DNA from 2 places in the Luteimonas sp. MC1825 genome. Region 2 is predicted to be linked to the other one. Evidence: riboswitches for the same ligand, from Rfam matches in the RefSeq annotation. Region 2 holds a riboswitch; the other holds the start of a gene.
What was found. A riboswitch is a leader RNA that binds a small molecule or an ion and turns the genes downstream of it on or off. The one in region 2 is predicted to bind cobalamin.
Positions count from the first base shown of each region.

Region 1: linked by a shared signal. The riboswitch ahead of IDM46_RS13405 (ribonucleoside-diphosphate reductase subunit alpha) and the one ahead of btuB (TonB-dependent vitamin B12 receptor) in region 2 are both predicted to bind cobalamin.

Region 1 is NZ_CP061714.1:2,882,483-2,894,388, forward strand. It holds gene ubiA (4-hydroxybenzoate octaprenyltransferase) at 1-259, opposite strand, end outside; tRNA gene IDM46_RS13375 (tRNA-Arg) at 370-446, shown strand; gene IDM46_RS13380 (TetR/AcrR family transcriptional regulator) at 503-1,174, opposite strand; gene IDM46_RS13385 (c-type cytochrome) at 1,306-1,821, shown strand; gene IDM46_RS13390 (ExeM/NucH family extracellular endonuclease) at 1,911-3,338, shown strand; gene IDM46_RS13395 (alpha/beta fold hydrolase) at 3,362-4,039, shown strand; gene zapE (cell division protein ZapE) at 4,053-5,168, shown strand; cobalamin riboswitch at 5,205-5,442, shown strand; gene IDM46_RS13405 (ribonucleoside-diphosphate reductase subunit alpha) at 5,628-8,072, shown strand; gene IDM46_RS13410 (ribonucleotide-diphosphate reductase subunit beta) at 8,124-9,143, shown strand; gene IDM46_RS13415 (amidohydrolase) at 9,195-10,529, shown strand; gene queF (NADPH-dependent 7-cyano-7-deazaguanine reductase QueF) at 10,552-11,367, shown strand; gene IDM46_RS13425 (LysM peptidoglycan-binding domain-containing protein) at 11,475-11,852, shown strand.
Region 2 is NZ_CP061714.1:401,855-413,760, reverse strand. It holds gene IDM46_RS01930 (LysR family transcriptional regulator) at 1-844, shown strand, start outside; gene IDM46_RS01925 (multidrug efflux RND transporter permease subunit) at 861-4,010, opposite strand; gene IDM46_RS01920 (efflux RND transporter periplasmic adaptor subunit) at 4,017-5,258, opposite strand; gene bioD (dethiobiotin synthase) at 5,390-6,106, opposite strand; gene IDM46_RS01910 (GAF domain-containing protein) at 6,099-6,584, shown strand; gene IDM46_RS01905 (TfoX/Sxy family protein) at 6,581-6,925, shown strand; cobalamin riboswitch at 6,924-7,161, shown strand; gene btuB (TonB-dependent vitamin B12 receptor) at 7,283-9,157, shown strand; gene gph (phosphoglycolate phosphatase) at 9,182-9,838, opposite strand; gene IDM46_RS01890 (HAMP domain-containing sensor histidine kinase) at 9,882-11,168, opposite strand; gene IDM46_RS01885 (response regulator transcription factor) at 11,165-11,857, opposite strand.

The sequences.
Region 1 (11,906 bases), 430 kb from region 2:
GCGGGTCCAGCCAGCGGTCGGCGTAGTCGTTGACCACGCAGCCGGCCGCGCGTGTCAGCCATACGCCGGCGCTGAACACCACCAGCGTCCACAGCGGCGGCACGCCCTCGGCGGCGATCCACAGCGCCCACCATGTCGGCCACAGCAACAGCAGCCAGCCGATCGGGCGGTCGGCGCGCATCAGCCGCCAGTACAGGCCCAGGCGCGTGCGCCAGCCGGGCGTGGTGGCGGGTTGCGGGTCGAAGCGTTCGTAGGACATGGCGGGCATGGTACCGCCGGGTGCCGATGCGACGGCGCTGGCTCCGTCACCGGGGCGTTCCGGCCGGGCGCTCGCTTCGCGCGGCGCGATAGTGGAAAATGCCGCACTGCGCGCCTGTAGCTCAGCTGGATAGAGTAGTGGCTTCCGAAGCCATTGGTCGGGGGTTCGAATCCCTCCAGGCGCACCATTCGCGGCATCCCCGGCCTTCGCACGGGCCCCACGCGCGAGCACCATGCAGCCGCGTCACGCCGGCGTTGCAACCTTGCCGAGCCCGGATTCGATCAGCCCGCGGGCAAGCCTGGCCCAGGCGCTGGTCGAGTAGCGCGCGTACTTTGGCTCATGGCGCATCAGGCGGCGGATCACGATGCCGCGATAGATGTTGTGGGTGAGATAGAGCACGGTGCGCGCGGTGTCTTCCGGCATGCCCGACGCACACAAGGCCCGCAGCCACTCGCCCTCGATCGGCAGGCGGAACCTGCGCGAGACCAGTTGCACCTGCCTGCGCAGCTCCGGCTCGTAGTCGCCGAGCCCCATCATGGTGATCGAGATCGCGAAGGTCGGGCCGAGATAGAACTGTTCCGAATCCTTGACCAGCGCCGCGAACACATCGCTGCCCGGCCTGATCGCGCCGACCAGGCGCATGCTGCCGGCATGCGAATCCTCGTACGCGCGGCGCACCGCCGCGATCACCAGGCTCTGCTTGGTGGGGAAATGATGGGTCTGCGCGCCCTTCGACACGCCGGCCGCGATGGCCACCTCGTTGACGCGGAAGCCGGCATAGCCCTTGCTGGTCAGCTCGTTGACCGCCGCCACGAGGATCCGGCTGCGCGTCTCGTCACGGCGTTGCGCCTGCGTGCGTCGCTGCGGCGGCGTGGGCCGGGGTTTGGCACCATCCGGCGCCACTGTCTTGGGCATAGCATCCTGCCTGCACGAAAGAGCACAACCGCATCCACGGTAGCGCGGGCCCCGGCGCTGCGGCAATGGCATGGGCTCTGTTCTATAATCCGGCCCAGCTGTGGCCGCCCGCCACGCGCGAAAGGTGCTCCGTGCGCAATTACGACCTCGATTTCCTGAAGAAATTCTCCCTGGTGCTGCTCTTCCTGACCCTGGTCACCTTCGGCCTGATGGTGGGATCGTACTTCCTGCACCACAGCCTCGAGGTGGACGTCGACCCGTCCATTTCCAAGCGCACCGCGGAGCGCATCGCGCCGATCAGCGCCGTGTATGCCGGCTCGACCGGTGCCGCCGCACAGGCCGCGGCCTCGGCCGCCGCGGCTGCCGCCGCCACCGCGCAGGTCGCCTACGGCGGCACGCTCGACGGCGCGGTGATCAACCAGAACCTGTGCGCCGGCTGCCACGGCTCCGGTGCCGGTGGCGCGCCCAAGCTGGAGCGTGCGGCCTGGGCGGCGCGCATCGCCCAGGGTGCCGACATGCTGCATCGCCACGCCATCGAGGGCTTCACCGGCAACGCCGGCATGATGCCCGCCAAGGGTGGCAACCCGGCGCTGACCGACGAACAGGTCATCGCCACCGTGGACTGGATGGTCGCGAACCTCGAGTAAGCGGGACCCGCCTGCCAACAACGCCGCCTCCGGGCGGCGTTGTCGTTTCCGCCCCACCACGATCGTTCGATCACCCCGCCGGAGTCGCCATGCGCAGCCTGTCCAAGTCCCTTCCCTGCGCGCTGTTCGCCGCGGTCCTGCTGGCGACCGCCGCCGGATGCGGCAGCATCGCGCCGCGCCCCGCGTCCACCGACGCGGCCAGCGTACTGGTCACACCGCCGGCGGACTGGCGGGTGCATGACGGCCAGCGGATCCGCATCGCCGCGCCACTGATGGTCAGTGGCAACCATCGCCTGGCGCGCAACGGTGAGGTCGTGGTGGCCTTCGATGGCCGCCTGTACGCGCCCACCGAAGTCGCCACGCCGGGCGTGGACGCGAAGGCACTGGCCGCCGGCAACCGCCGCCGCAGCCTGGTGCTGGCCCTGGGCGAGACGGCGCAGGTGGCGCCTGCCGACTGGCGCGCCGGCGGCATCGTCGATGGCGTCGAAGGCACCCTGCGCGTCGGCGAGCACGGCCCGCGGCTGGAGGTCGCGGCGTTGCCGGCGCTGCGTCCGGCGCCGCGCCCCGCGCCGCCGCCGCGGGCCGGCGAGCTGCGCCTGGCCAGCCTCAACCTCGAGAACCTGTTCAATGGCGACGGCGCGGGCGGCGGCTTCCCGACCGCGCGCGGCGCGCGCACCCCCGGCGAATACCTGGCGCAGCAGGCGCGCCTGGTAGCTGCGCTAGCCGCGCTGGACGCGGACATCGTCGCGGTGCTGGAAGTCGAGAACGACGGCTACGACGCGCGCTCCAGCCTCGCCCAGCTGGTCGCCGCCCTCGACCCGGGCGGCGCGCGCTGGCGCTTCGTCGATGCCGGCGAAGGCCCGGGCAGCGACCCGATCCGCGTCGGCCTGCTGTACCGCGCCGACCGCGTGCGCCCGATGGGCGCGCCGGCCACGCGCGCCGAGGGTCCGTTCGCGACACTCAGCCGCGCGCCGCTGGCGCAGGCCTTCCGCGCCGGCGACGGCCCCGCGTTCGTGGTCGTGGCCAACCACTTCAAGTCCAAGGGCTGCCGCGACGCCAGCGCCGGCGATGCCGACCAGGGCGACGGCCAGTCGTGCTGGAACGCGACCCGCCGCGCCTCGGGGGCGCAGCTGCGCGACTGGCTGGCGGGCGATCCCACCGGCAGCGGCAGCACGCTGGTCGCGGTGCTCGGCGACCTCAATGCCTACGCGATGGAGGAGCCGGTGCGCGACTTCATCGCCGCCGGCTGGCAGGACGCCTTCGCCGCCAGCGGCCGCGCGCCCGCCAGCCCGGCGTACACCTATGTCTATGACGCCCAGGCCGGCCGCCTCGACCATGCCCTGCTGAGCCCGGCGCTGGCCGCGCGCCTGCTGTCCGCCTCCGCGTGGCACAGCAATGCCGACGAAGCAGACAACGCCGCCGAACAGGCCATCAATGGCGGCGAACAGGCAGTCAAACCATGGCGAAGCTCGGATCACGACCCGGTGGTCGTCGACCTGCGCCTGCGCACGCCCTGAGCGCCAGGACCTATCATTCCCCCATGACCAGCCCCCTGCCCGCGTTCCCCGATGCCTCCGGCGCCCTGCTGCTGCCGGGCCCTGCGGGTGCGCTCGAGGTGGCCGTCGACATTCCCGAAGACGACGTCGACCGGGTGCCGGCGGTGGCCGTGGTCTGCCACCCGCTGCCCACCGAGGGCGGCAGTATGCACAACAAGGTGGTGACCATGGCGGCGCGCGCCTTGCGCGAGCTGGGCGTGACCACGGTGCGCTTCAATTTCCGCGGCATCGGCCAGTCCGCCGGCGCGTTCGACCAGGGCGACGGCGAGCGCGACGACCTGCGCGCGGTGGCCGGCTGGGTCCGCGCGCAGCGCCCGGCCGACCAGCTGTGGCTGGCGGGCTTCAGCTTCGGTGCCTACGTGAGCCTCGCCGTGGCGGCCGAACTGCGGCCGGCGATGCTGGTCTCGATCGCGCCGCCAGTCGGCCGCAGCTGGAACTTCGACGCCATCACCCTGCCGACCATGCCGTGGCTGGTGGTGCAGGGCGAGGCCGACGAGATCGTCGATCCGCATGCGGTCTATGCCTGGCTGGCCAAGCGCAAGGCCAAGGCCGAGCTGGTGCGCATGCCCGACACCTCGCACTTCTTCCATCGCAAGCTGATCGACCTGCGCGGCGCGATCAAGAGTGGCGTGCGGCGCCACCTGCCGGGCGGCAATGACTGACGGCGGCGGCGGGATGTCGCCGTCGCAGGCCTACCGCGAAGGCGTGGAACGCGGCGACTGGAGCCATGACCCGGCCCAGCAGCCGGCACTCGCGGCGCTCGACCGCGTCCATGCGGCGCTGCTCGCGCGGCGGCGCGGCACCCTGCTCACGCGGCTGCTCGGCGCCGGCGAGCGCGCGCCCCGGGGCCTCTACCTCTGGGGCGGCGTGGGCCGCGGCAAGACCTTCCTGGTCGACCAGTTCTACGAGCACCTGCCGCTGCCGGTCGCCAAGCTCGACGCCGGCGCGCGGGGCGGCAACGGCAAGCGCCGCACCCACTTCCACCGCTTCATGCGCGTGGTCCACCAGCGCCTGCGCGAGCATTCCGGCGAACGCGATCCGCTGGCCACGATCGTGGCCGAATGGCGGCGCTCGCTGCGCGTGCTGGTGCTGGACGAGTTCTTCGTCAGCGACATCGGCGACGCCATGCTGCTGGCGCGCGTGCTGGAGCGGATGTTCGCCGAAGGCATCGTGCTGGTGACGACCTCCAACATCGCGCCCGCGGGGCTGTACGCCGACGGCCTGCAGCGCGCGCGCTTCCTGCCGGCGATCGCGCTGCTCGAGCAGCACTGCGACGTGCTGGAGCTGGTCAGCGACACCGACTACCGCCTGCGCGAACTGACCCGCTCACCGGTCTACCGCACGCCGCTCGACGACGGCGGCGACGCCTGGCTGGAGACGCGCTGGCACGCGCTCGGCGGCGACGATGCCCACCGCGACGGCTCGATCGAACTCGAGGGCCGCAAGATCGCCACCCGCGCGCGCTGCAAGGGCATGGTTTGGTTCGACTTCGCCGCGCTGTGCGAGGGTCCGCGCGCGGCCGCCGACTACATCGAGATCGCGCGCGAGTTCCACACCGTGCTGCTCGGCGGCATCCCGCGCATGGACGGCACGCGCGACGACGCCGCGCGCCGCTTCGTCACGCTGGTCGACGAGCTGTACGACCGCAACGTCAACCTGGTGTGCACCGCCGCGGCGGCACCGCCTGCGCTGTACGCCGGCGAGCGCCTGCGCGGTGCGTTCGAGCGCACCGCATCGCGGCTGGTGGAGATGCGCAGCGCCGAGTACCTCGCGCGCGAGCACCGCGACTAGGCCACGACATATTGTATTGACCTCCCTCATCGACCCCACTATGTTGTGCCGGTCGGTTCCCGCGGCCTGCGCCACGGGATGAAAAGGGAAGCCGGTGCGGCGCGCGTTCTTCGAACGTGTGCCAAGGCCGGCACTGCCCCGCAGCGGTAGGTGGAAACGAAGTCGCGACATGCACTGGGGCACGCGCCCCGGGAAGCAGCGGCAAGTAGGTGGCGACGGACCTCCGTCGCCGTGTCCACGAGTCCGAAGACCTGCCGACAGCCGCGCGAAGCACGCCGCGCGGTGCCGGCCGTGGAATCTCCGGGGGGAGATGGCCGGTGACGCAGCTCCGCCCATCCGCCCGCGCGGGTGCGTCGCGGCCGTTGCGACACCGACACCGGACCCTTGGCGACGCCAGGCCTCCGGCCGCCGCCCGAGGGAGCGATGGCCAGGTGCGCCACTTTGTACAAGGCGAACGCCATGACCGAACACGACCACTCCGGCGCCGCGCCCGCGGCACCGGCCGGCAGCCCCGACGGCTTCCTGCTCACCCCGCCGCCCACCGCCACCACGATGCGCGTACTCAAGCGCAACGGCACCGACGAGGCGGTGGACCTCAACAAGATCGTGCGTGCGGTCCAGCGCTGTGCCGACGGCCTGCATGCGGTCGACCCGATGCGCGTCGCCACGCGCACCATCTCCGGCCTGTACGACGGCGCCAGCACCCGCGAACTCGACGAACTGTCGATCCGCACCGCGGCCATGCTGACCGCGGAAGAGCCCGAGTACAGCCGCCTCGCCGCGCGCCTGCTGGCCGGCGTGATCGCCAAGGAGGTCGCCGGCCAGGAGATCCACGCGTTCTCGCAGTCGGTCGCACGCGGCCACGAACTCGGCCTGATCAACGCGCGCCTGCTCGGCTTCGTGCAGGCCAACGCGCGCAAGCTCAACGACGCGATCGATGCGTCGCTGGACCTGCGCTTCGACTACTTCGGCCTGCGCACTCTGTACGACCGCTACCTGCTGCGCCACCCGCACACGCGCAAGGTGGTCGAAACGCCGCAGCAGTTCTTCCTGCGCATCGCCTGCGCGCTCAGCGAGGACGTACCCGAGGCCCTTGCGCTGTACCGGCGCATGGGCCGCCTCGACTACCTGCCTTCGTCGCCCACCCTGTTCAACGCCGGCACCACCCATGAGCAGCTGTCGTCATGCTTCCTGCTCGACTCGCCGAAGGATTCCCTGGAGTCGATCTACCGCAAGTACGGCGAGATCGCGCAGCTCTCCAAGTTCAGCGGCGGCATCGGCGTGAGCTTCACCCGCGTGCGCTCGCGCGGCTCGCTGATCACCTCCACCAACGGCCACTCCAACGGCATCGTGCCGTGGCTGAAGACGCTGGATTCGTCGGTGGCCGCGGTCAACCAGGGCGGCAAGCGCAAGGGCGCGGCCTGCGTGTACCTGGAGCCGTGGCATGCCGACGTCGAGGAGTTCCTGGAACTGCGCGACAACACCGGCGACGACGCGCGGCGCACCCACAACCTCAACCTGGCGAACTGGATCCCGGACCTGTTCATGCGCCGCGTGGAGGCGGATGCCGACTGGTCACTGTTCGATCCGCGCGTGGTGCCCGACTTCACCGACCTCCATGGCGACGCGTTCGATCGCGCCTACGCGCAGGCCGAGGCCGACGGCAAGGCGGTGCGCACGCTGAAGGCGCGCGAGCTGTACGCGCGCATGATGCGCACGCTGGCGCAGACCGGCAACGGCTGGATGACGTTCAAGGACGCGTGCAACCGCGCCAGCAACCAGACCGCGCGGGCCGGCAACGTCATCCATCTGTCCAACCTGTGCACCGAGATCCTCGAGGTCACATCCGACAGCGAGACCGCGGTCTGCAACCTGGGTTCGATCAACCTTGCACACCATCTGGAGGCCGATGCCGGGCACGGCCCGCGCTTCGATTTCGACAGGCTCGGCGAGACCGTTCGCCTCGCGGTGCGCCAGCTCGACCGGGTGATCGATCTCAACTTCTATCCGATCGACTCCGCGCGCAGCGGCAACCTGCGCTGGCGGCCGGTCGGGCTGGGCGTGATGGGCCTGCAGGACGTGTTCTTCCAGCTGCGCCTGCCGTTCGACGGCGACGAGGCGCGCGCGCTGTCGGCGCGCATCGCCGAAGCGATCTATTTCCACGCGCTTGAAGCGTCCTGCGAACTTGCGATCGAACGCGGCCGCCACCCGGCGTTCGCCGACACCCGCGCCGCTGCCGGGGACCTGCAGTTCGACGCCTGGGGCGTGGTCCCGGCCGACACCGCGCGCTGGGACGCGCTGCGCGCGCGCATCCGCGAGCACGGCCTGCGCAACTCGCTGCTGATCGCCATTGCGCCGACCGCCACCATCGCCTCGATCGCCGGCTGCTACGAATGCGTGGAGCCGCAGGTGTCCAACCTGTTCAAGCGCGAGACGCTGTCCGGCGACTTCCTGCAGGTCAACCGCCACCTGGTGCTGGAACTCAAGAAGCTCGGCCTGTGGACGCCGGAGGTGCGCGACGCGATCAAGCGCGCCGAGGGTTCGGTGCAGGGCCTGGCACAGGTGCCGGAGGCGCTGCGCGCGATCTACCGCACCGCCTGGGAAGTGCCGATGCGTTCGCTGATCGACATGGCCGCCGACCGCGGCGCGTTCATCGACCAGTCCGCGTCGCTCAACCTGTTCATGGAAAGCCCGTCGATCGGCGCGATGTCGTCGATGTACATGCATGCCTGGAAGCGCGGCATCAAGACCACGTACTACCTGCGCTCGCGGCCGGCCACGAAGATCGCCAAGGCGACGCTGGCTGGCATGGACGCGGAGGCGCCGGCCCCGCGGGAGTACGCACCGGCCGAGGCGGTGGCCTGCTCGCTGGAGAACCCGGAGAGCTGCGAGGCCTGCCAGTAGGCCGTGCAGACGCGACTCCGCAAGCCCGCCCGTATCCCGAGGAACACCATGATGTCCACGCGCCACCCCCGGCTGCTGCTCGACCCCGGCTTCGAACTCACCCTTCGGCCGATGCGCTACCCGCGCTTCTACGAGATGTACCGCGACGCGATCCGCAACACCTGGACGGTGGAGGAGGTCGACTTCTCGCTCGACACCACCGACCTCAAGACCAGGGTCGGCCCCGCCGAGCGCCATCTGATCGAGCGCCTGATCGCGTTCTTCGCGACCGGCGATTCCATCGTGTCCAACAACCTGGTGCTCAACCTCTACCAGCACATCAACGCGCCGGAAGCGCGCATGTACCTGTCGCGGCAGCTGTACGAGGAGGCCCTGCACGTGCAGTTCTACCTCACCCTGCTCGACACCTACCTGCCCGATCCCGCCGACCGCACGCGTGCCTTCGCCGCGGTCGAGAACATCCCCTCGATCCGCCGCAAGGCCGAGTTCTGCTTCAAGTGGATCGATTCGCTGCAGGGCGTCACCCGCATCGAGACCCGCGCGCAGCGCCGCCAGTTCCTGCTCAACATGGTCTGCTTCGCCGGCTGCATCGAAGGCCTGTTCTTCTTCGGCGCGTTCGCCTACGTGTACTACCTGCGCTCGCGCGGGCTGCTGCACGGCCTGGCCAGCGGCACCAACTGGGTGTTCCGCGACGAGAGCTGCCACATGGCATTCGCGTTCGAGGTCATCCGCACCGCGCGCGAGGAGGAACCGGACCTGGTCGACGACGCGTTCCGCGCGCAGGTGGTGGAAATGATGACCGAGGCGGTGGAGTGCGAGTACGCGTTCGCCGAGGACACGCTGTCGGGCGGCGTGGCCGGGCTGTCGTTGAAGGACATGCGCCAGTACCTCGAGTACTGCGCCGACCAGCGCATGGCGCAGCTGGGCATGCCGCGGCACTTCGGCGCGCGCAACCCGTTTGCGTTCATGGAGCTGCAGGACGTGCAGGAACTGACCAACTTCTTCGAGCGGCGGGTCTCGGCCTACCAGGTGGGCGTGGAGGGCGAAGTGGCCTTCGACGAGGCGTTCTGACGGCTGCCGTCCGCCGGTTACCATCGGCGCACTGCCCGGGGAGAACGCGCCATGTCACGCAACGCCTGCATCCTGCTTTCGTCGTTCGTCCTCGCCGGCCTGGCGCTGCCGCTGAATGCCCAGGACGGGCAGCGGCCGGAAGTGGCCGCAGCCGCGTCGGAACTCGGCGCCAAGGTCGTGGCCTGGCGCCGCGACCTCCACCAGTACCCGGAGCTCGGCAACCGCGAGACACGCACCGCGGCGCTGGTGGCCGACCACCTGCGCGCGCTGGGCCTGGAGCCGAAAACCGGGATCGCCACCACCGGCGTCACCGCCGTGCTCAGAGGCGGCAAGCCGGGGCCGCGCATCGCGCTGCGCGCCGACATGGACGCACTGCCGGTGACAGAGACCAGCGGCCTGCCGTTCGCGTCGAAGGCCACGTCCACCTACCGCGGCGAGACCGTCGGCGTGATGCATGCCTGCGGCCACGACGCGCACACTTCGGTGCTGATGGGCGTCGCCGAGGCGCTGGTGGCGATGCGCGACGAACTGCCGGGCGAGGTGCTGTTCGTGTTCCAGCCCGCCGAGGAAGGCCCGCCGGACGACGAGAAGGGCGGCGCGAAGGAGATGCTGGCGCAGGGTGTGTTCCGCGACTTCAAGCCGGACGCGGTGTTCGGCCTGCATGTGTTCTCGACGCTGCAGGCCGGCAAGCTCGGCGTGCGCAGCGGGCCGACGATGGCCGCGTCCGACCGCTTCAACATCGTGGTCAAGGGCCGGCAGACGCACGGGTCGCGGCCCTGGGGCGGGGTGGATCCCATCGTCGCCGCGGCGGATGTCATCGGCACCGCGCAGACCATCGTCAGCCGCCGCCAGGACATCTCGAGGCAGCCGGTGGTGGTGAGCTTCGGCGCCATCAAGGGCGGCATCCGCTACAACATCATTCCCGACCAGGTCGAGCTGGTGGGCACCATCCGCACCTTCGACGATGGCATGCGCGATGCGGTGTTCGCGGACCTTGCGAACGTGGCGGAGAAGGTCGCCGCCGCGCACGGCGCCACGGTCGAGGCGAACGTTCCCGACCAGGACGGCAATCCGGTCACCGCCAACGACCCGCCATTGACCGCGCGCATGCGCCCGAGCCTGGAGAAGGTGGCCGGCCCCGGCAACCTGGTCGACATGCCGCTCAACATGGGTGCCGAAGACTTCTCGTTCTACGCCCGCGAAGTGCCCGGCCTGTTCTTCTTCGTCGGTGCGACGCCGGCGGGCCAGGACCCCGCGACCGCGCCGAGCAACCATTCGCCGGAATTCTTCCTCGACGAGTCGGCGCTCGACCTGGGCATGCGCGCGATGCTGCAGCTGACGCTGGACTACCTGCACGGCGAGGGCGTGCCCGCCAGCGGCGGCTGAGCCCAGGGGCGATAATGCGCCCATGACCATCGAACTCCCCCTGGGCCGCGAAGTCGCCTATCCGCGCGTCTATGACGCCACGTTGCTGTTCCCCATCGCCCGCGACGCCGGCCGCGCGGCGCTCGGCATCGGCGCCACGCTGCCGTTCGACGGCCACGATCGCTGGCAGGCCTACGAGCTCTCGTGGCTGGACGCGCGCGGCAAGCCGGCGGTGGCCACCGCGACCTTCCTGGTGCCGGCCGCGTCGCCACGGCTGATCGAATCGAAATCGCTCAAGCTGTACCTGAACTCCTTCAACGGCACGCGCTTCGCCGATGCCGCCGAGGTGCACGCACGCATCACCACCGACCTCTCCGCCGCGGCCGGCGCGGCGGTGGCGGTGGGCTTCGGCCTGCCGCCGATGGCCACCGCAAGCGACGACGCCGCCAGCATCGACATCGACGGCGTGGACGTCGCCATCGACGCCTATGACCATCCGGCGCCGGAGCTGCTGGCCTGCGCGCCCGGGCAGGTGGTGGAGGAAACCCTGCGCTCGCAGTTGCTGAAGTCCAACTGCCCGGTCACCGGCCAGCCGGACTGGGCCAGCGTGCGCATCGCCTACCGCGGCCCGCGCATCGACCGCGCCGCCCTGCTGCGCTACCTGGTGTCGTTCCGCGAGCACGCCGGTTTCCACGAACAGTGCGCGGAGCAGGTGTTCGTGGACCTGATGGCGCAGTGCAGTCCGCAGCAGCTGTCGGTCGAAGCCCGCTACACGCGCCGCGGTGGCCTGGACATCAATCCCTGGCGGGCCACGCCGGGCCTGTCGCCGCCCGCGGCGCGGCGCGACCCACGTCAGTAAACGCGCACACCACGCCGTCCGGCGGGCGCCTGGACGCTCACAAAGACGCGATGTTCCCTTAACAACGGCCGTGTGAACCTCCGCGCTGCAAGGCACAGGAGCCCAGCATGAGCAATCCGCAGAATCCCAACGATCCGGCATCGCTGTCGCTGAATCGGGACCGCAAGGCGGCCACCGCCGCCAAACCGGGCAAGCCGGACTTTTCCAACGTCCGCAGCGCCGTCGGCAGCACCGAGGCACCGGCCCCGCGCGGCGCCGATTTCGGCAACGTGCAGTCATCCGTGTCCTCCACCGAGGCCGTGGTGGGCGGCACCAGCTACACGGTGCAGAAGGGCGACACGCTCTCGCACATCGCCAAGGCGCAGTACGGCAAGGCCGGCCAGTGGCGGCGCATCTTCGAGGCCAACCGCGACCAGCTCGACGATCCCGACCGCATCCAGCCCGGCCAGGTGCTGAAGATCCCGCCGGCGGATGCCGACACCTGATCCGCGCGACACCCGCCCCAAGCCCCGAACCGCATGCCCAGAACCCCATGGAGA
Region 2 (11,906 bases):
CAGCGCCGCGGCCAGGCTCCTGCACGTTTCGCAGCCCTCGGTCAGCAAGGTGCTGAACCACACCCAGCAGCAGCTGGGCCTGGAGCTGTTCCGCCTCGTGCGCGGCCGGCTGGTGGCCACCGACCAGGCGCATGCGCTGTTCGTCGAAGCGTCGGAGGTCTTCCAGCGCCTGACGTCGCTGCAGAAGGCGGTCGGCAACCTGAAGAATGTGTACGGTGGACGCATCCGCCTGGCAGTGGTGCCCTCGCTCGGCCTGCACCTCGCGCCCCTGGCCATCACGCGCTTCCGCAAGACGCACCCCGACGTGCTCTTCGACGTGCAGGCGCTGCACCACGACGAGCTGTTCGAGGCGCTCTACGAGCGCAGCTGCGACATCGCGATCGCCTACGACCCGCCCATGCACCCGCGCATGAAGCGTCGCGACATCGACACCGCGGAGCTGATGCTGCTGTTCGAGAAGGCCAGCCTGCCCGACGTCGGCGACAGTGTGCCGCTGCAACTGCTTGAAGGCCGGGACATGGTGGGCCTGACCATCGGCGGGCCGCTTGGCGAGCTGTTCAATCGCGAACTGCGCCGACTCGATGTCAACGTGCGCGAAGTGGTCTCCAACCAGTCGTTCTATATCGCCGCCGCGTTGACGCGCTGTGGCGCCGGCATGGCGGTGGTCGACGAATTCACCGCGCGCGCCAGCCGCGACGGGACCACCGGCTTCCGGCCGTTCTCGCCCTCGCTGCGGTTCAAGGTGCAGTCCGTGCACCTCGAGGACCGCCCCCCGTCGAAAGCGGCGGAACAGTTCCTCACGCTGTTCGCCAGGGTGCTGCGCGAGGCGCGCGCCTCCGGCTGAAGCCGGTGGCGTCAGCCTACTGCTGCTGCCGTTGTCCGAGCCCCGGCAGTGGCTCGTCCATCTTGTCGCCGAGCACGCGGCGCACGCTGACGAAGAACACCGGGATCAGCAGCAGCCCGAGGAAGGTCGCGAACAGCATGCCGCCGATGACGCCGGTGCCCAGCGCATGGCGCGCGTTGGCACCGGCACCGCTCGACAGCGCCAGCGGCGTCACGCCCATGATGAAGGCGAACGAGGTCATCAGGATCGGGCGGAAGCGCAGGCGCGCGGCTTCGACCACCGCATCGCGCAGCGTCTTGCCGGCGGCGCGCTCCAGCACCGCGAACTCGATGATCAGGATCGCGTTCTTCGCCGCCAGCCCGATCACCGTGACCATGCCGATCTTGAAGAAGATGTCGTTCGACAGCCCCGGGCGCAGCATGGTGAACACCACCGCGCCGAGGATGCCGAGCGGCACCACCAGCAGCACCGCCACCGGGATCGACCAGCTCTCGTAGAGTGCCGCCAGGCACAGGAACACCACCACCACCGACAGCACGAGCAGCAGGGTCGCGGTGTTGCCGGCGATGATCTCCTGGTAGGACATGCCCGCCCAGTCGTAGCCGAAGCCGGCAGGGAGCTCGGTGTCCACGAGGCCTTCCATGGTCGCCATCGCTTCGCCGGAGCTGTGGCCGGGCGCCTGCGAGCCGACGATGTTCACCGCCGAGTAGCCGTTGTAGCGGGTCAGCGACGGCGTGTTGGTGCCCCAGCTGGCGTCCACCACGTTGGACAGCGGGATCATCGTGCGCGTGCCGTCCGCCGTGGCGGGGCCGGGCGTGTAGAAGCGCGCGAGCGACGCGGGATCCTTTCGGTACTCGGCATCGGCACGCATGTTGACGCGCTTGATGCGGCCTTCGGAGAAGAAGTCGTTGACGTACACCGGCGCCAGCATCAGCTGGATCGCGCCGTAGATGTCGTTCACCGACAGGCCCATCGCCTGCGCCTGCACGCGGTCGACCGCAAGCTTCAGCTGCGGCGCGTCCTCGAGCGTGTTGGGGCGCACACCGACCAGCGCCGGGTTCTGCGCGGCAGCGCCAAGCAGCTGGTTGCGCGCCTGGGTGAGTGCCTCGCGCCCCATGCCGGCACGGTCCTGCAGGTACATGTCGAAGCCGCCGAACTGCCCGAGGCCCTGCACGGTAGGCAGGTTGACCACGAAGATGCCGGCATCGCGCACGCCGTACAGCGCGCCGTTGGCCGCCTGGATGAAATCCTGCACCGTGCCGTCGCGCTCGTCCCAGTCCTTGAGCTTGATGAAGGCCATGCCGACGTTCTCGCCCTGGCCGACGAAGCTGAAACCGGCGACCTGCATCATCGACTGGTAGCCATCCACCTGCTCCAGCGTGGTGCGCACCTGTTCGAACACCGCCTGCGTGCGCTGCAGCGTGGAACCGGGCGGCAGCTGCACGATGGCCAGCGCATAGCCCTGGTCCTCCTCGGGGAGGAAGCTGCCCGGAAGGCGCGTGAGCAGCAGGCCGCAGAGCACGGTCAAGGCCACGAACACGATCATCCAGCGCGGCGCATGGCGCACCGCGCCGCCGATGTGGCGCACGTAGGTGCCGCTGATGCGGTCGTAGTACTTGTTGAAGGTGCGGTACACGACGTTCTGGCGCTTGGGCGCGTCCGCGTCGTGCTGCTTGAGGAAGCTGGCGCATAGCGCCGGCGTGAAGCCCAGCGCCAGGAACGCCGAGAAGCCCATCGCCACCGCGATGGTGATCGCGAACTGCTTGTAGATCTCGCCCGACGCGCCGCCCTGCAGCGCGCTGGGGATGAACACCGCCGCCAGCACCACGGTGATCGCCACCACCGCGCCGGTGATCTGGTCCATGGCCTTGATGGTCGCCTCGCGCGGCGGCAGGTGCTCCTCGGCCATGATGCGTTCGACGTTCTCGATCACCACGATCGCGTCGTCCACCACGATGCCGATCGCCAGCACCATCGCGAACAGCGTCAGCTGGTTGATGGTGAAGCCGATCAGGCTCAGGCCCAGGAACGTGCCCAGCAGCGCCACCGGGATCACCAGCGTGGGGATGATGGTCGCGCGCAGGTTCTGCAGGAAGATCAGCATCACCAGGAACACCAGCACCATCGCCTCCATGAGGCTCTTCACCACTTCCTTGATGGAGATGGTGACGAAGGTGGTGCTGTCGAACGGGCTGAACCATTCCACGCCCTGCGGGAAGCTGGGCGCCAGCTGGTCCATGCGCGCGGTCACGGCTTCGGCCACGGTCAGCGCGTTGGCGCCGGGCAGCAGCTGGATCGCGAACGCGCCGGTCGGCTGGCCGTTGAAGCGGGTGTCGAAGCCGAAGCCGGCCGCACCGACCTCGATGCGCGCCACGTCCTTGAGGCGGACCGTGCCGCCGCCGGCGTCCGCGCGCAGGATGATGTCGCCGAACTGCTCGGGCGAACTGAAACGGCCTTCGGCCGACACCGTCGCGGTGAAGCCCTGGCCCGCGGGAGCGGGGTCGGAGCCGATCGAGCCTGCCGCGAACTGCACGTTCTGGCCGCGCACCGCCGCCAGCACCTGGCTGGCCGACAGTCCGTAGCCCTGCAGCTTGTCCGGATTGAGCCAGATGTTCATGGCGTACTCGGAGCCGAACTGCTGGGTGCTGCCGACGCCGGGCACGCGCGCGATCTGCTCCAGCACGCGCGAGCCGATCAGGTCGTTGAGCGCGTTGCGGTCGATCGACGGCGTCTGCGAGCGCAGGCCCACCACCATCAGGAACCCGGCATTCGCCTTGGCCACCACCACGCCCTGCTGGGTGACTTCGGTGGGCAGGCGCGGCGTGGCCAGCGACACCTTGTTCTGCACCTGCACCTGGGCGATGTCGGCGTCGGTGCCGGTCTGGAAGGTCAGCGTGACGCTGGCGCGGCCGGACGAACTCGAGCTCGAGCTGAAATACAGCAGGTTGTCGATGCCGGTCAGCTGCTGCTCGATCACCTGGGTGACCGCGCGCTCGGTGGTCTGCGCATCGGCACCGGGATAGCTGGCCGAGACGGTGACCTGCGGCGGCGCCACGTTCGGGTACGACTCGACGCCCATGTTGAGCAGCGCGATCACGCCGGACAGCGAGATCAGGATCGAGATGACCCAGGCGAAGACCGGATGGTCGATGAAGAAACGGGGCATCGGAGGTCAGCCTTCGTCGGCCGGGGGGGCCGCAGCGGCCGGCTCCGCGGGATCCGCGGCATCGCCGGCATCCGCGGGCGCGGCCGCATCGGCAGGCGCGGCGGCGGGTACTGCTCCCGGCGCTGCAGCCGGCGCTGCACCCGGCGCGGCGGCCGGCTGCCACGGCGTGGCCTTGGCCGGCTTGCCGGGGATCGCACGCTGCAGGCCCGACACCACCACGCGGTCACCCGCGGCCAGGCCGCTGCTGATGATCCAGCGGCCGGCATCGGCGCGGTCGGTCACGACTTCCTTGCGCGCCACCATGTCATCGGCACCCACGACCAGCACATAGGCGCCGGCGGCATCGCGCTGCACCGCGGCCTGCGGCACCGCGTACACGCTCTGCTGCACGCCCAGCGTCGCCACCAGGGTCACGTAGGAACCCGGCAGCAGGCGGCGGTCGGGATTGGGCAGCGTGGCACGCAGCGACACCGCGCCGGTCTGCGGATCGACCACGTCGCCGGAGAAATCGAGCTGGCCGGGATGGTCGTAGACCACGCCGTCGGCGAGCAGCACCTGCACCGACACCGGGCCGCTGCGGTCGAGCTGCATGCGGCGGACCTCGTCGAGCTCCGCCACGCCCATGGTGAAGTTGACGTACAGCGGGTCGACCTGGTCGACGGTGGTGAGCAGCGTGGCCGCGCCCTGCCCGACCAGCGCGCCTTCGGTGACCTGCTGCTTGCCGGCGCGGCCGGAGATCGGCGCGCGCACGGTGGCATAGCCGAGGTTGATGTTGGCGCTGTCCACCGCCGACTGCGCGGCCTGCACGGCGGCATTCGCGCTGCGCTCGGCGGCCTGCGCGTTGTCGAGGTCGGACTGCGAGATGAAGCGTTCCGGTGCCAGCCGGCGCGCGCGTGCGGCGGTGGCGCGCGCATTGGCCTGGCTGGCACGCGCCTGCGCCAGCGCGGCCTGTGCCTCGCCGGCCGCCGCACGCAGCGGCGCGGGGTCGATGACGAACAGCACGTCGCCTTCCGCCACGTCGCTGCCTTCTTCGTACACGCGCCGCTGCACCACGCCGGGCACGCGGGCACGCACGTCGGCACTGCGGAACGCGGCCAGGCGTCCGACCAGCTCCTTGCGCAGCGGCAGGTCTTCCGGCTGCACGGTCACCACGCCGAGCTCGGGCGGCGGCGGTGCCTGCTGCTGCTCCTCCCCTCCGCATGCCACCAATGCCGCGAGAAGGACCGGGATCAGGGCGATGCGACGCATGGGAGGTCCTTGGGCACGGGGGATTCTTGAACTGGCAAGTATGGCATCGGCGGTCCCGGCCAAAAACCGTGCCTGAAGTCAGGCCGGCCAGCCCCGATGCTGGCATGCGCAGGTGCAGGTGCAGGTACATGTCATGGCCGGGCGCCGGCGACGGCGACCGCCGCGGCGTGCAGGCTGCCCGCGAGCACGCCGGCATCCGGCATCGCGCCGGCATGCGGCAGCACGCCAAGGCAGGGGGCCGGCAGGGTGCCGCGCAGCAGCTCGAGATACTCGTCGCGGCGCGTGAACCGGTCGTCCAGCGCGCTGCCCACCCAGCCCAGCAGATCGCAGCCGTCGCCGATGATCGCGCGCGCACTGAGCCGGGCGTGGCTGAGGCAGCCCAGGCGCAGGCCGACCACCAGCAGCACCGGCAGCTGCAGCGCGCGCGCCAGGTCGGCATGTTCGATGCCGTCCGCCAGCGGCGAAAGCCAGCCGCCCGCGCCCTCCACCACCATCGCATCGGCCTCCGCGGCCAGCCGCGCGTAGGCCGCCACGACCGGCGGCAGTGCCACCACGATCCCGGCCGCGCGCGCGGCCAGCTGTGGCGCGGTCGGCTCGGGCAGTGCCCACGGGTTCACGTCGACGTAGTCGGCTGGCGGATCGCTGGCCGCCTGCAGCGCCAGCGCGTCCTCGTTGCGCAGGCCCAGCGACGTCGCATCGCAGCCGGCAGCCACCGGCTTCATGCCGCGCGCGCGCAGCCCGCGGGCGCGCAGCGCGTGCAGCAGTGCGACGCTGGCAACACTCTTTCCCACGCCGGTGTCGGTGCCGGTCACCAGCACCCCGCGCGCTACACTTGCGGTCATGTTCACCTCGCAGATTCTAAGCGGCGACAAGCCCGAGCAGTACGCGCAGCTGGTCGCCCAGGCACGCGCGCTGCTGGCCGGCGAACCGGACCGCATCGCCAACGCCGCCAACCTGTCGGCGCTGGTCTACCACGCGCTGCCGGACCTCAACTGGGTCGGGTTCTATTTCTTCGACGGCACCGAACTGGTGGTCGGCCCGTTCCAGGGGCAGCCGGCCTGCGTGCGCATCCCGCTCGACCGCGGCGTGTGCGGCGCGGCGGCGCGCACCGCGCAGACCCAGCGCGTCGACGACGTGGAGGCGTTCCCCGGCCACATCGCCTGCGACGCCGCATCGCGCTCGGAACTGGTGGTGCCGTTGTTCCACGCAGGCGCCCTGGTCGGCGTGTTCGACCTCGACAGTCCGGTTCCCGGTCGCTTCGACGTTGTTGACCAGACGGGACTCGAGGAGATCGCGGGCGTGTATCTGGAATCTTTAGGCCAATGAGCGCGCCACCGCCGCTCAAGATGCGCAACATCGGCCCCAAGTCGGCCGCGTGGCTGCGCCAGGTCGGGCTGCGCACCCCCGAGGACCTCATGGCCGCAGGGCCACTCGACGCCTTCATGCGCATCAAGCGCGCCGGCTTCAAGCCGAGCCTCAACCTGCTGTATTCGCTCGAGGGCGCGCTGTGCGACTGCCACTGGCAGGACGTGCCGGATGCGCGCCGCGTGGAACTGGTGGCGGCCGCCGAGGAGGCCATCGCCGGGTTGCCGCCGCCGCGCAACCGTCCGCCGGCAGGGCCGGTGACCACCACGATGATGCAGGACGACGACGGCGCGATGCCGTAGACTGCGCGCACTTTCTGGTGACCCGCGGGGCTTCCCCCAACGGTTGAAACGGGAAGCCGGTGACCTTCCGCCCGCCCTTGCGGCGAGCGAAGCACTCCGGCGCTGCCCCCGCAACGGTAAGCGTGGAACACCCCGGCAAACCGCCACTGTGCATCGCACGGGAAGGCGCCGGGGCTGGAGCGGCTGCATCGCTCCGCCCGCGAGCCCGGAGACCGGCCCGAAAGACGACTGGTTGTGACGCGGAGGGCGTTGCGGCGGCAGTGCGCCGTGTCTCCCCACGTCTCCTTCCGTCCCCGCTCCCTGCCCGCAACCTCCACGACACTGTCGCGCGGGCGTGCGCGACGCATGGAGACACGCATGAAGCCGCACCACCGGATCCTCACCCTTGCCGTTGCCCTGGCCCTGTCACCCGCGGCGTTCGCCGCCGGCGCCATCCAGTCCACCGACCTCGACACCATCGTGGTCACCGCCACCCGCACCGCGATCAACGCCGAGGACAGCAACGTCCCGGTGCAGGTGCTGGACCGCGCCGCCATCGAGCGCAGCCAGGCGACCTCGCTTCAGGAGCTGCTGCGCGGCCGCGCCGGCATCAACCTCGCCAACCAGGGTGGCCCCGGGAAGCTGTCGTCGCTGTTCCTGCGCGGCACCGAGTCCGACCACGTGCTGGTGCTGGTGGACGGCGTGCGCATCGGCTCGGCCTCCGCCGGCATGGCCTCGTTCCAGGACCTGCCGCTCGACCAGATCGACCGCGTCGAGATCGTGCGCGGCCCGCGCTCGAGCCTGTACGGCTCCGAGGCCATCGGCGGGGTGATCCAGGTGTTCACGCGGCGTGCCGGCGCGGGCACGCGCAGCAACCTCAGCCTCGGCATCGGCAGCCATCACCTGCGCCAGGCCAGCGCCGGCATCGGCCACACCGGCGAGCGCGGCTGGTTCCAGGCGCAGGGCGCCTGGCAGCGCACCGACGGCATCGACTCCTGCCGCGGCACCGCCGCCGGCTGGGGCGCGGGCTGCTACGCCGACGAGCCCGACCGCGACGGCTACCGCAATGCGTCGCTGAGCCTGCGTGGCGGCACCAGCTTCGGCGAAACCGTGGAGCTGGAAGGCCACGCGCTGGTCGCCGACGCCTTCAACGAATACGACGGCACCCTGTTCGGCGGCAACGAGGCCGACAACCGCCAGCAGGTGTTCGGCGCCCGCCTCGGCTGGCGCCCGGACGCGCGCACCGACGTCAACGTGCGCATCGGCCGCGCCGACGACCAGGCCGAGAGCCACTTCTTCGACCACGCCAGCGATAAGCGCAGCTTCGCCAGCACCTTCGACACCCGCCGCGACACCGCGTCGGTGCAGGGCGACTTCAGCCTGGCCGAAACGCACCTCCTCAGCGCCGGCGTCGACTGGATGCGCGACCGGGTGACCGGCAGCACCGGGTTCACCGTCGACAGCCGCGACAACGCCGGGCTGTTCCTGGCGTACCAGGGCGGCAGCGGCGCGCACAGCTACGAAGCCAGCCTGCGCCACGACGACAACCAGCAGTTCGGCGGCCACGCCACCGGCAGCGTCGGCTACGGCCTGAAGTTCGGCAACGGCATGCGCTTCACCGCCAGCGCCGGCACCGGCTTCAAGGTGCCGACCTTCAACGACCTCTACTACCCCGGCGGCTGGGGCAACCCGGACCTCGAGCCGGAGGAGTCGCAGACGGTGAACCTCGGGCTCGCGCAGTTCGGCACCGGCTGGAACTGGACCGCCAACGCGTTCCAGACCGACATCGACGAGCTCATCGGCTACGACATCGCGTTCGCACTGGTGAACGTGGACGAGGCCCGCATCCGCGGTGCCGAGCTGACCGGCTTCATGTCGCTGGCAGGCTGGGACCTCAACGCCGAGCTCAGCCACATCGACCCGCGCAACCGCAGCGCCGGCAGCAACCACGGCAACGTGCTGCCGCGGCGCTCGCGCAACACCGCGCGCGTCGACATCGACCGGGCGCTGGGCGCGTTCCGCATCGGCATGAGCGGCTTTGGCAACGGCGCGCGCCATGACGATGCGGCCAATACCGTGCGCCTCGCCGGCTACGGCACGCTCGACCTGCGCGTGGAGTACGCGATCGGCAGCGAGTGGACGCTGCAGGCGCGGGTGGCCAACGTGTTCGACCGTGAATACGAAACCATCGCCTGGTTCAACCAGCCGGGGCGCGAGTACGGGCTGACGTTGCGCTACCAGCAGCGGCTCTGACCGCGGGGTTGCGCGGGGTTGCCGTCAGCCGCGAAGCGCGAGCAACCCCTCCAGCCCGTCCAGCACCGCCACCGCGCCCGCGCGCTCCAGGTTGAAATCGCGCGGGTAGCCGTGGCGCAGCAGCACCAGGTCCATGCCGGCGGCGTGCGCGGCGCCGGCATCGGCCTCGGAGTCGCCGACCATCAGGCATTCGTCCACGCGCCGGCCGTGCTGCGCCGCCAGGTGCAGCAGCGGCATCGCATGCGGCTTGCGCTCGGGCAGCGTGTCGCCGCCGACGACGCCGTCGAAGCGGTGGGCGATGCCCATCGCCTCGAGCAGCGGGCGCACGTAGCGCTCGGGCTTGTTGGTGCAGATCGCCATCGCCACGCCATCGGCGTGCAGGGCATCCAGGGTCTCCACGGTGCGCGGATACAGGCGCGCCTGCAGCAGCAGGCAATCGCCGTAATGGCGCATCAGCCGCGGCAGCGCGGCGTCCACCGGCATGTCGCTGCCGACGTGCTGCAGCGCGCTGTCCATCAGCACGCGCGTGCCCAGGCCTATCCAGCTGCGCACCAGTGCTTCCGGTTGGCGCGGATGGCCCAGCTCATCGAGCGTGCGGTTCACCGCTTCGGCGATGTCGGCGGCGCTGTCGACCAGGGTGCCATCGAGGTCGAACAGCACCAGTGGCCAGGCGAATGGCATGTCGGGCACCTCGCCGGTTGGGGGGCCGACGCAGCACCGAAGCCTACACCGCGCCGGACGGGACCCGCGACGCGCCCAGGTCCAGGCGCGCGGTCGTGCCCTCGCCCGGGCGCGACTCGATCACCAGCCCCCAGCCCAGGTGCGCGCACAACCGGGTGATCAGGTCGAGGCCGATGCCGCCGCCATCGCGCCCGCCGCCGCGCGCGGCGCGCGCATAGACAGCGCTGATTTCCTCCGGCGACATGCCTTGCCCGGGATCGGCGATCTCGACCACCGCGCCCGGCAGCAGCCGCACGTGGATCACGCCGTCGCCGCTGTTCTCCACCGCGTTGCGCAGCAGGTTGCCGATCGCCGCCTGCACCACCGGCGCCGGCGCCAGCAGCTCGCATGGCCGTCCGACCGCGAGATCCAGCTGCAGCCCTTTGGCCCCGGCCATCGGCCGGTGATCCTCCACGATCTCCGGCATCAGCTCGCCAAGCGCGATGTGGTCGTTGGCGTGGGCCAGCCGCGCCGGCTCCTTGGCCAGCACCAGCAGCAGCGACACCAGCTGCTCCATGTCGCGCGTGGTGCGGTGGATGCGCTGCAGCTTTTCCAGCGCCTTGGCCGGCACGCCCGGCTGCGCCAACGCGAGTTCGGCCGCACCGCCGATCACCGAGATCGGCGTGCGCAGCTCGTGGCTGGCACTGTCGATGAACGCACGCTCGCGTTCGACGAACTCGGCGTTGCGGGCGAGGTAGCCGTTGACCGCCTCGGCGATCACCTCGATCTCGCTGGTCGCCGCATCCGGCACCGTGACGCGTGACTCGGCACGACCCGGGCGCAGCCGCGCGATCTGCCCGGCAACGTCCGCCAGCGGACCCACCAGCCGCCCCGCGCCCCAGGCCGCGAACAACCCGAGCAGCAGCGCCACCAGCAGCGCGGACGCCAGCATGCTCATGCCCAGCTCGCGTTCGCGTCGCTCCAGGTCGGTGATGTCCAGCGCCAGTGCCAGCCGCCGCCCGGCGAGGTCACGCACCATCAGCACGTGCTTGCCGCCTGCCAGGTCCACTTCGTCGTGCACGCCTGGCCCGAGCGCCGCCAGCTCTGGCGGCAGCGGCCTGGCCGGGGCTTCGTACAGCGCCAGCGTGTCGGTGTCGATCCAGCGGTAGCCCGGGTCCGCGCTGCGCGCCAGGAAATGGTCGAACTCGGCTTCCAGCAGGGATTTCCACACCAGCGCTTCGGCGTGTTCGTTGACCACCAGGCCATGCACCATGACCGCCAGCGACAGCAGCAGGCCGTAGGCGACCAGTGACCACGTCAGGCGACTGCGCAGGCTGCGGCGCACCGTCATCCCTCGCCACCCTCGGGGGCGAGCTCGGCGATGCGGTAGCCGACGCGCGGCAGGGTATGGATCAGCTTGCGCGCGAACGGTTCGTCGACGCTGCGCCGCAGCTCGTAGACATGCGAGCGCAGCATGTCGCCATCGGGCGGATCATCGCCCCAGAGCACATGTGCCAGGCGGTCGCGGGTCACCGCCGCGGGGCTGGCGCGCATCAGCTCTTCCAGCAGTTTGCGGCAGGCCGGATACAGGTGCAGCACGCGTCCGCCGCGGGTGGCCTCCAGCGTGGACAGGTCGAGCCTGAGGTCGGCGACCTCGAGCACGCGCTTGCGCCCGCGGCCGGTGGCGCGCGTCACCAGCGCCTCCAGGCGCACCTCGAGTTCGGGCAACGCGAACGGCTTGGTCAGGTAGTCATCGGCACCGGCGCGGAAGCCGATGATCTTGTCGGGCAGCTCGTCGCGCGCGGTCAGCATCAGCACCGGCACATCGCTGCCCGCCTCGCGCAGGCGGCGCAGCACCTCCGGGCCGTCCAGGCGCGGCAGCATCCAGTCCAGGACGATGGCGTCGTAGGCGTGGTGGCCGGCCAGGTGCAGCCCGGTGGGGCCGTCGGGCGCCGCGTCGAGCACGTGGCCGCGCGCTTCGAAATAATCGAAGAGGTTGGCGACCAGGGCGCGGTTGTCCTCCACGACCAGCAGGTGCATGCGGAGCTCCGGAAATCACGCGAGGCTGCGCGCCGCGACGTCGGAACGA